3 regions of the Micromonospora sp. CPCC 206061 genome follow, and region 3 is predicted to be linked to each of the others. Evidence: riboswitches for the same ligand, from Rfam matches in the RefSeq annotation. Region 3 holds a riboswitch; each other region holds the start of a gene.
The links. Region 3 has a riboswitch for cobalamin ahead of V6V89_RS10630 (ribonucleoside-diphosphate reductase subunit alpha). Riboswitches for the same ligand answer to the same signal wherever they lie in the genome.
Positions count from the first base shown of each region.

Region 1: linked by a shared signal. The riboswitch ahead of V6V89_RS15490 (magnesium chelatase subunit D family protein) and the one ahead of V6V89_RS10630 (ribonucleoside-diphosphate reductase subunit alpha) in region 3 are both predicted to bind cobalamin.
Region 2: linked by a shared signal. The riboswitch ahead of V6V89_RS15465 (cobaltochelatase subunit CobN) and the one ahead of V6V89_RS10630 (ribonucleoside-diphosphate reductase subunit alpha) in region 3 are both predicted to bind cobalamin.

Region 1 covers NZ_JBAKHX010000018.1:70,543-72,798, forward strand. Annotated here, with positions in the region: gene V6V89_RS15490 (magnesium chelatase subunit D family protein) at 1-1,017, opposite strand, end outside; cobalamin riboswitch at 1,063-1,191, opposite strand; cobalamin riboswitch at 1,196-1,370, shown strand; gene V6V89_RS15495 (CbtB domain-containing protein) at 1,403-1,588, shown strand; gene V6V89_RS15500 (CbtA family protein) at 1,594-2,256, shown strand, end outside.
Region 2 covers NZ_JBAKHX010000018.1:62,150-64,405, forward strand. Annotated here, with positions in the region: gene V6V89_RS15455 (precorrin-8X methylmutase) at 1-24, opposite strand, end outside; gene V6V89_RS15460 (precorrin-3B synthase) at 86-1,177, opposite strand; cobalamin riboswitch at 1,187-1,324, shown strand; gene V6V89_RS15465 (cobaltochelatase subunit CobN) at 1,361-2,256, shown strand, end outside.
Region 3 covers NZ_JBAKHX010000010.1:60,603-62,858, forward strand. Annotated here, with positions in the region: gene V6V89_RS10620 (hypothetical protein) at 1-44, opposite strand, end outside; gene V6V89_RS10625 (response regulator transcription factor) at 254-448, shown strand; cobalamin riboswitch at 521-736, shown strand; gene V6V89_RS10630 (ribonucleoside-diphosphate reductase subunit alpha) at 859-2,256, shown strand, end outside.

The sequences.
Region 1 (2,256 bases), on a different contig from region 3:
CGTGTTCTCGGCCGCGTCCAGCGCGTCCTCCAACGCCTGCTCGTCCGTCCCCGGCGGATCGAGCGGGTCACGGCGGCGCCGGTGTGGCAGGGCCAGACGCGCCGCCTCCCGCACCTCCTCGGCGGTCACCTCGGCACGCCCGTGCCACGCCGCGAGCGTGAGCGCGGCGCGTGCCACCACGATGTCGGCCCGCAGCCCGTCCACCCCGTACGCCAGGCAGAGGCGCGCGATCCGGTCGAGCTCGGCGTCGGGCAGCACCACGCCGGGCAGCCGCGACCGCGCGGCCCTGATCCGCTCCCCGAGCGTCGCGTCGGCAGCCGCCCACCGGGCCGCGAACCCGTCCGGGTCCGCGTCGTAGGCGAGCCGCCGGCGCACCACCTCGACGCGCGGTGCCGGCTCGGTGGGCGCCCCGACGGACACCACGAGGCCGAAGCGGTCGACGAGCTGCGGGCGCGGCTCACCCTCCTCCGGATTCATCGTGCCGACGAGCAGGAACCGCGCCGCGTGCTTCACCGACACCCCGTCGCGCTCGACGTGGGCGCGTCCCATCGCGGCGGCGTCCAGCAGCAGGTCTACCAGGTGGTCCGGGAGCAGGTTCACCTCGTCCACATAGAGCAGTCCACGATGGGCGGTGGCGAGCAGCCCAGGCTCGTACGCCTTGACGCCGTCGGCGAGCGCGCGCTGGATGTCGAGCGTGCCCACGACCCTGTCTTCGGTCGCGCCAACCGGCAGCTCGACGAGCGCGGCACGGCGCGTGCGGGCCGCGACGCCGGAGGGGTGCGGCCCGTCCGGACACTCCGGGTCGGGCGCCACCGGGTCGCAGGCGAACCGGCACGGCGTGACGACGTCCAGCTCCGGCAGCAACCCGGCGAGCGCGCGGACCACGGTCGACTTCGCGGTCCCCTTCTCGCCCCGCACGAGCACTCCCCCGATCGCGGGATTGGTTGCGGTCAGCAGGAGTGCGGTGCGCAGGTCGTCGAGGCCGACGACGGCTGAGAACGGGTATGGCGCGGGCATGTGCGCGAGTCCCTTCCGCGGGTGTCCACGCCCGCGTATCGGTGCGGATGAGCCGAGCGCCCGAAGTGTCTGACTCCCGGGTTGACCCCGGTCACAGTGGCGGGACCGTCCCGGACTCGCACCGGGTTCCTCCGTCACACGCTCGCTCGGCCATGCTAGCGGTGCAGGTGAGGAAGCGATACGCTGCCCAGGCCACGGTGTACGGGAAGCCGGTGTGAATCCGGCGTGGTCCTCGCCACTGTGACCGGGGAGCGCTCCGCTCACCACGCCACTGGGCCGACACTGGTCCGGGAAGGCCGAGCGGAGTGTGCTGATCCGGGAGCCAGGAGACCGGCCGTGGCATTGACCGGATCGCCACGAGGCATGGACGAGAGGAACACCTGGCATGTCGTCGCCCGCACCCTCCACATCGGTTGCTCCCATCCGCGTGCCCGTCTTCGCGTGGCTGCTCGTCGCTGTCGCGCTGGGCGTCATCTACGTGCTGCTTCAGCTCAGCGGCACCGCGTTCGCCGAGCAGCTGCACGAGTTCACACACGACGGCCGGCACGCGCTCGGCGTGCCCTGCCACTAACCCCCGTGACGTCCCTGACACTCGGCGCCGTGCTGCGCCGGGGGGCGCTCTGCGGCCTGATCGCGGGCCTCGCGGCCGCGCTGGTCGGGCTGCTCCTCGTCGAGCCGCGCCTCGACGAGGCGATCGCCCTCGAAGAAGCCTCGCACGAGGAGCCCATGTTCAGCCGCGGCACGCAGGTCTTCGGTGGTGCGGTCGCCGCGGTCGCGGTCGCGGTGTGCCTCGCGCTCGTCGTGGCCGTGGTCTTCGCCGGCGTACGCCACCGGCTGCCGGCCAGCACCGACTTCGGCCGCGCGGCACTGCTCGCGTTCCTCGGATTCGTGACGGTGGCGCTCCTGCCGGCGGTCAAGTACCCGGCGAACCCACCCGGCGTCGGTGATCCCGACACGGTGACCGAGCGCACGGTGCAGTACCTCACCCTCATCGCCGCGGCGATCGCCATATCGTGGCTCGCGTTGCTGGTGCACCACCGGCTCGCCGGCCGCTCGTGGCCGGCGCAGCACCGCACGGCCACCGCCGTCGCGGTCGCCGCGATCGGATACGTCGCGCTGCTCATGACGTGGCCGCCGAACCCAGATCCGGTGCCCGACACCATGCCGGCCGACCTGCTGTGGGACTTCCGGGTGGCATCGCTTGGCGAGCTGACCGCACTGTGGACGGTTTTCGGCTTG
Region 2 (2,256 bases), on a different contig from region 3:
GCCATCCTTGACGTAGCCGGTCATGCGCCGCCTCCCGCAGCCGGCCCGGAGTCGAGGGAGCGGGGGCGGGCGCCAGTTGTCAGGGTCATCGGCTTTCGTATCCGTCCTCTGTGGCCAGTATCAGCTCGTGCGCTCCGGTGGGGCGGCCGCAGGCGCGTTCGCAGCCGGCCCAGTGCACTGGCAGCGAGGGCGCCGGCCGCCCACCGTGGAAGGCCAGCGCGTCGGCACGCACGTCGGCCAGCGACCGGGCGCACCCGGGTCGCCCGGCGCAGGCGGTCACACCGGCCCACGGCGAGCCGCGCTCGACCGCGAGCCCCACCGCCGCCAGATTTTCCAAGAGCCCGGCGTCCGGCAGGTCGGCGACGACGACTCCTCGCCACGGCGTGACGCACACCGACGACTGTCCGGACAGGACAGCGATGTGATCCGGTGTGAGCCGACCCAGCGGCACGGCCGCGCCGATCGCGACGTGGCCGTCGACCTGGCGCACGGCACCGATCGGCGGGCGGCCGGCGACGCTCACCGACGCACCCACCGATCCGCCGAGGCGCCGCGCCACCCGTGCCGGGCCGTCGTCCAGTTCGGACAGTCGCCACTCGTCGCTCCGTTCGGCGAGAAACGCGTGCGCGGCGGCCAGCAGCACCGGCACGGCCTCAGCTGGCGACACGCGCAGGCCGCTGTCGCGGCCGGCGAGCAGCACGGCGGCGCCGTGAATCGCGACGTCGGCGCCGAGTCCAGCGACGTCACCGCGCCCGTCGTCGAGCGCGAACAAGAACCGCCCGGGAAGCTCGGCCAGCGCCGGATCCGCGCACAGGGCCCGGTCCAGCGCCGTCGTCAGCGGACGCGCGTCTAGTACCCCGTGCCCGTCACGGCCGGTGAGCGGTGATGCCACGATGTTGCGTACCCGCTCATGGGTGTGCGACGGCAACAGGCCGACCTCCGACAGCCGCGCGGCGAGCGCCGTCTCGGCGCCCGGCGCCAGGCCGCGGACCTGGAGGTTACCTCGGGAGGTGACTTCCAGGCCGCCACAGGCGGCGACGGCGGCGAGCTGCGCGCCGGTCAGCCACCCGCCGGGTATCCGCACGCGCGCGAGGCCGCCGTCGGCGGCGGCGTGCACCTGGAGCACGCCGGGGCACGCGTCGGCGCGATCGCGGCTTGGTGTGAGAGGGCTGACCACGGGCCGGAGCATACGACCCGCTAAGCTGGCGGGCGCAACCCGCGGCGACAAGCGGAGGAAGCCGGTGCGAGTCCGGTGCGGTCCCGCCACTGTCACCGAGAGCCACGGTTCTCGGAAGCCAGACACTCCCGTCGCCGCGTTCCTACTGACCGAGACGAGGATCTCGGAGGGGAGCCGTGCCGCGTGTTCCTGCTGCTGTCGACGTCCGACACCGATCTGCTCAGCGCGCGTGCCAGCCGTGCTGACTACCGCCTCGCCAACCCGGCCCGGGTCACGATCGACGACCTGCCCGCGCTGGTCGAGGGCGTCACCTTGGTCGTGGTGCGTATTCTCGGCGGCCGGCGGGCCTGGGAGGAAGGGCTCGACGCGCTGCTGGCCGGTCCGCGTCCGGTCGTCGTGCTGGGTGGCGAGCAGGCGCCAGACGCCGAGCTGATGCGGCTGTCGACGGTGCCGAGCGGCGTGTGCGCGGAAGCTCACGCATACCTTGCGCACGGCGGTCCGGCCAACCTCGCCGAGTTGCACCGCTTCCTGTCCGACACCGTCCTGCTGACCGGTCACGGCTTCGCACCGCCCGTGCCGACGCCGACGTGGGGCCTCATGCGCCCGCTCGCCGATGGTGATGCGCCGGTGGTGGCCGTGCTCTACTACCGCGCGCACCATGTGGCGGGCAACACAGCGTTCGTCGACGCGCTGTGTACGGCCATCGAAGACGCTGGAGCGCGGCCGCTGCCGGTGTTCTGCGCGTCGTTGCGAACGCCGGAGTCCGAGCTGTTGGCCACGCTGGGTCAGGCGGACGCGCTCGTCGTGACCGTGCTCGCGGCTGGCGGCACCCGCCCGGCCGAGGCGGGCGCGGGCGGCGACGACGAGGCCTGGGACGTCGGCGCGCTGGCCGCGCTCGATGTGCCGATCCTGCAAGGGTTGTGCCTCACTTCCGGCCGCGAGACCTGGTCCGCCAACGACGACGGTATGTCCCCTTTGGACACCGCTACGCAGGTGGCGATCCCCGAGTTCGACGGGCGCATCATCACGGTGCCGTTTTCGTTCAAGGAGATCGACGAAGACGGGCTCACGGTGTACGT
Region 3 (2,256 bases):
ATCCATTGGAACGGCCAGAATCGCTGGTTGGGCTGGTGTTCCACGTCGATGTGGAGGCCGAGTTCGCCGAGGCATACCGCGGTGTCACCGAACCTGCCGGTGGCGCCGGTCTTCGGGGCGTTGTCGAGGCACTGGTTGAAGGCGGCGTCGGAGAGTCGCCGGCCGTCAGCTGTCAGGAGCCCCGTCGATCACCGTACGGCTACTACGCCACCTGACCAGGCCCGGACGAGAACCCGACAGGACGCTACCGTCGCTGTCGGACCGCGAAATGGAGGTCGTCCGGGAGATCGCACGCGGCCGCACCAACCTGGAGATCGGCGCCGAACTGTTCATCTCCCTGAGTACGGTCAAAAGCCACGTGTCGACCATCCAGACGAAGCTCGGTCTGCGCAACCGCGTCGAGATCGCCGCCTGGGCCTGGGAGAACCGGGTCGTCGAAACCGCCTGACGGCGCGCTCCCGAGCCGAGCGACACACCCGACACACCATCTGGTGTTGTGATTTTGAGCTGACACCCATATATGGTGTTGCCTGCAGCTGGTTCGACCGTCCCGCCAGGACGGTCGAGGCAAGAGGGAACCCCGGTGTGAGTCCGGGACTGCCCCGCAGCGGTGAGTGGGAACGACCGCCGTCAACCAAGCACTGGGCCTTTGCCGGCCTGGGAAGCGACGGCCAGTAGATGACCATCCGTGGTCATGCCCGCGAGTCCGAAGACCTGCCAGCGCACCGCACGCCACCGGGCGTGCGGTGGTCGAAGGCCGCGCGGGACGGCCGACGCCATCAGCCGGTCCGCGCCACGGGCCGGTGGGGCGTCCCCCTGCGCACCGGCGACCTCGGCAGAAGCGGAGGGTAGGGGGACATGACAGTCATGCGGGTCCGCAAGCGCAACGGCGACAGCGAACCGGTAGACGTCAACAAGATCGTTAGAGCGGTCGAGCGGTGGGTGGACGACCTGGCCGAGGTTGACCCGCTGCGGGTCGCGACCAAGACCATCAGCGGGCTGTACGACGGGGCCACCACGGCCGAACTGGACCGGCTGTCGATCCAGACGGCGGCCGAGCTGATCGGTGAGGAGCCGCAGTACTCGAAGCTGGCGGCGCGGCTGCTGGCCGCGTTCGTGGACAAGGAGGTCCGCGGCCAGGGGGTGGCGAGCTTCAGCCAGTCGATCCGCCACGCGCACCAGCAGGGGCTGATCGGCGACGAGACCGCCGAGTTCGTGGCCCGCAACGCGCGCAAGCTCGACGACGCCGTCGATCCCGACGCGGACCTGCGGTTCGAGTACTTCGGGCTGCGCACGGTCGCCGACCGGTACCTGCTGCGCCATCCGCGGTCCCGGCTGGTGGTGGAGACGCCGCAGTACTGGTTGCTGCGCGTGGCCTGCGGCCTGTCCGAGACGCCGGCCGAGGCGATCGGCTTCTACCGGCTGATGTCCAGCCTGGCCTACCTGCCCAGCTCGCCGACGCTGTTCAATTCGGGCACCCGGCACACCCAGATGTCGTCCTGCTTCCTGGTCGACTCGCCGCGCGACGAGCTCGACTCGATCTACGAGCGCTATCACCAGGTCGCGAAGCTGTCGAAGTTCTCCGGCGGCATCGGCATCTCCTGGTCCCGCGTCCGCGGCCGGGGCGCGCTGATCCGCGGCACGAACGGCAAGTCCAACGGCATCGTGCCGTTCCTCAAGACCCTCGACGCCGGCGTGGCCGCGGTCAACCAGGGAGGCCGGCGCAAGGGCGCCGCCTGCGTCTATCTCGAACCCTGGCACCCGGACATCGAGGAGTTCCTCGAACTGCGCGACAACACCGGCGAGGACGCCCGCCGCACGCACAACCTGAACCTGGCCAACTGGATCCCGGACGAGTTCATGCGCCGCGTCGAGGCCGACGCCGACTGGTCCCTGATCGACCCGAGCGACGCGCCGGAGCTGCCCGACCTGTACGGCGAGGAGTTCGAGGAGGCCTACCGCGCGGCCGAGAAGAAGGCGGTCAAGACGGTCAAGGCCCGTGACCTGTACGGGCGGATGATGCGCACCCTGGCGCAGACCGGCAACGGGTGGATGACGTTCAAGGACGCGTCGAACCGGCTGTCCAACCAGACCGGCGCCCCGGGCAACACCATCCACCTGTCGAACCTGTGCACCGAGATCCTCGAGGTCAACGGCGACGACGAGACGGCGGTGTGCAACCTGGGCTCGATCAACCTGGGCGCGCACGTCACCGCCGACGGAGTCGACTGGAAGAAGCTGCGTGCGACGGTGCGC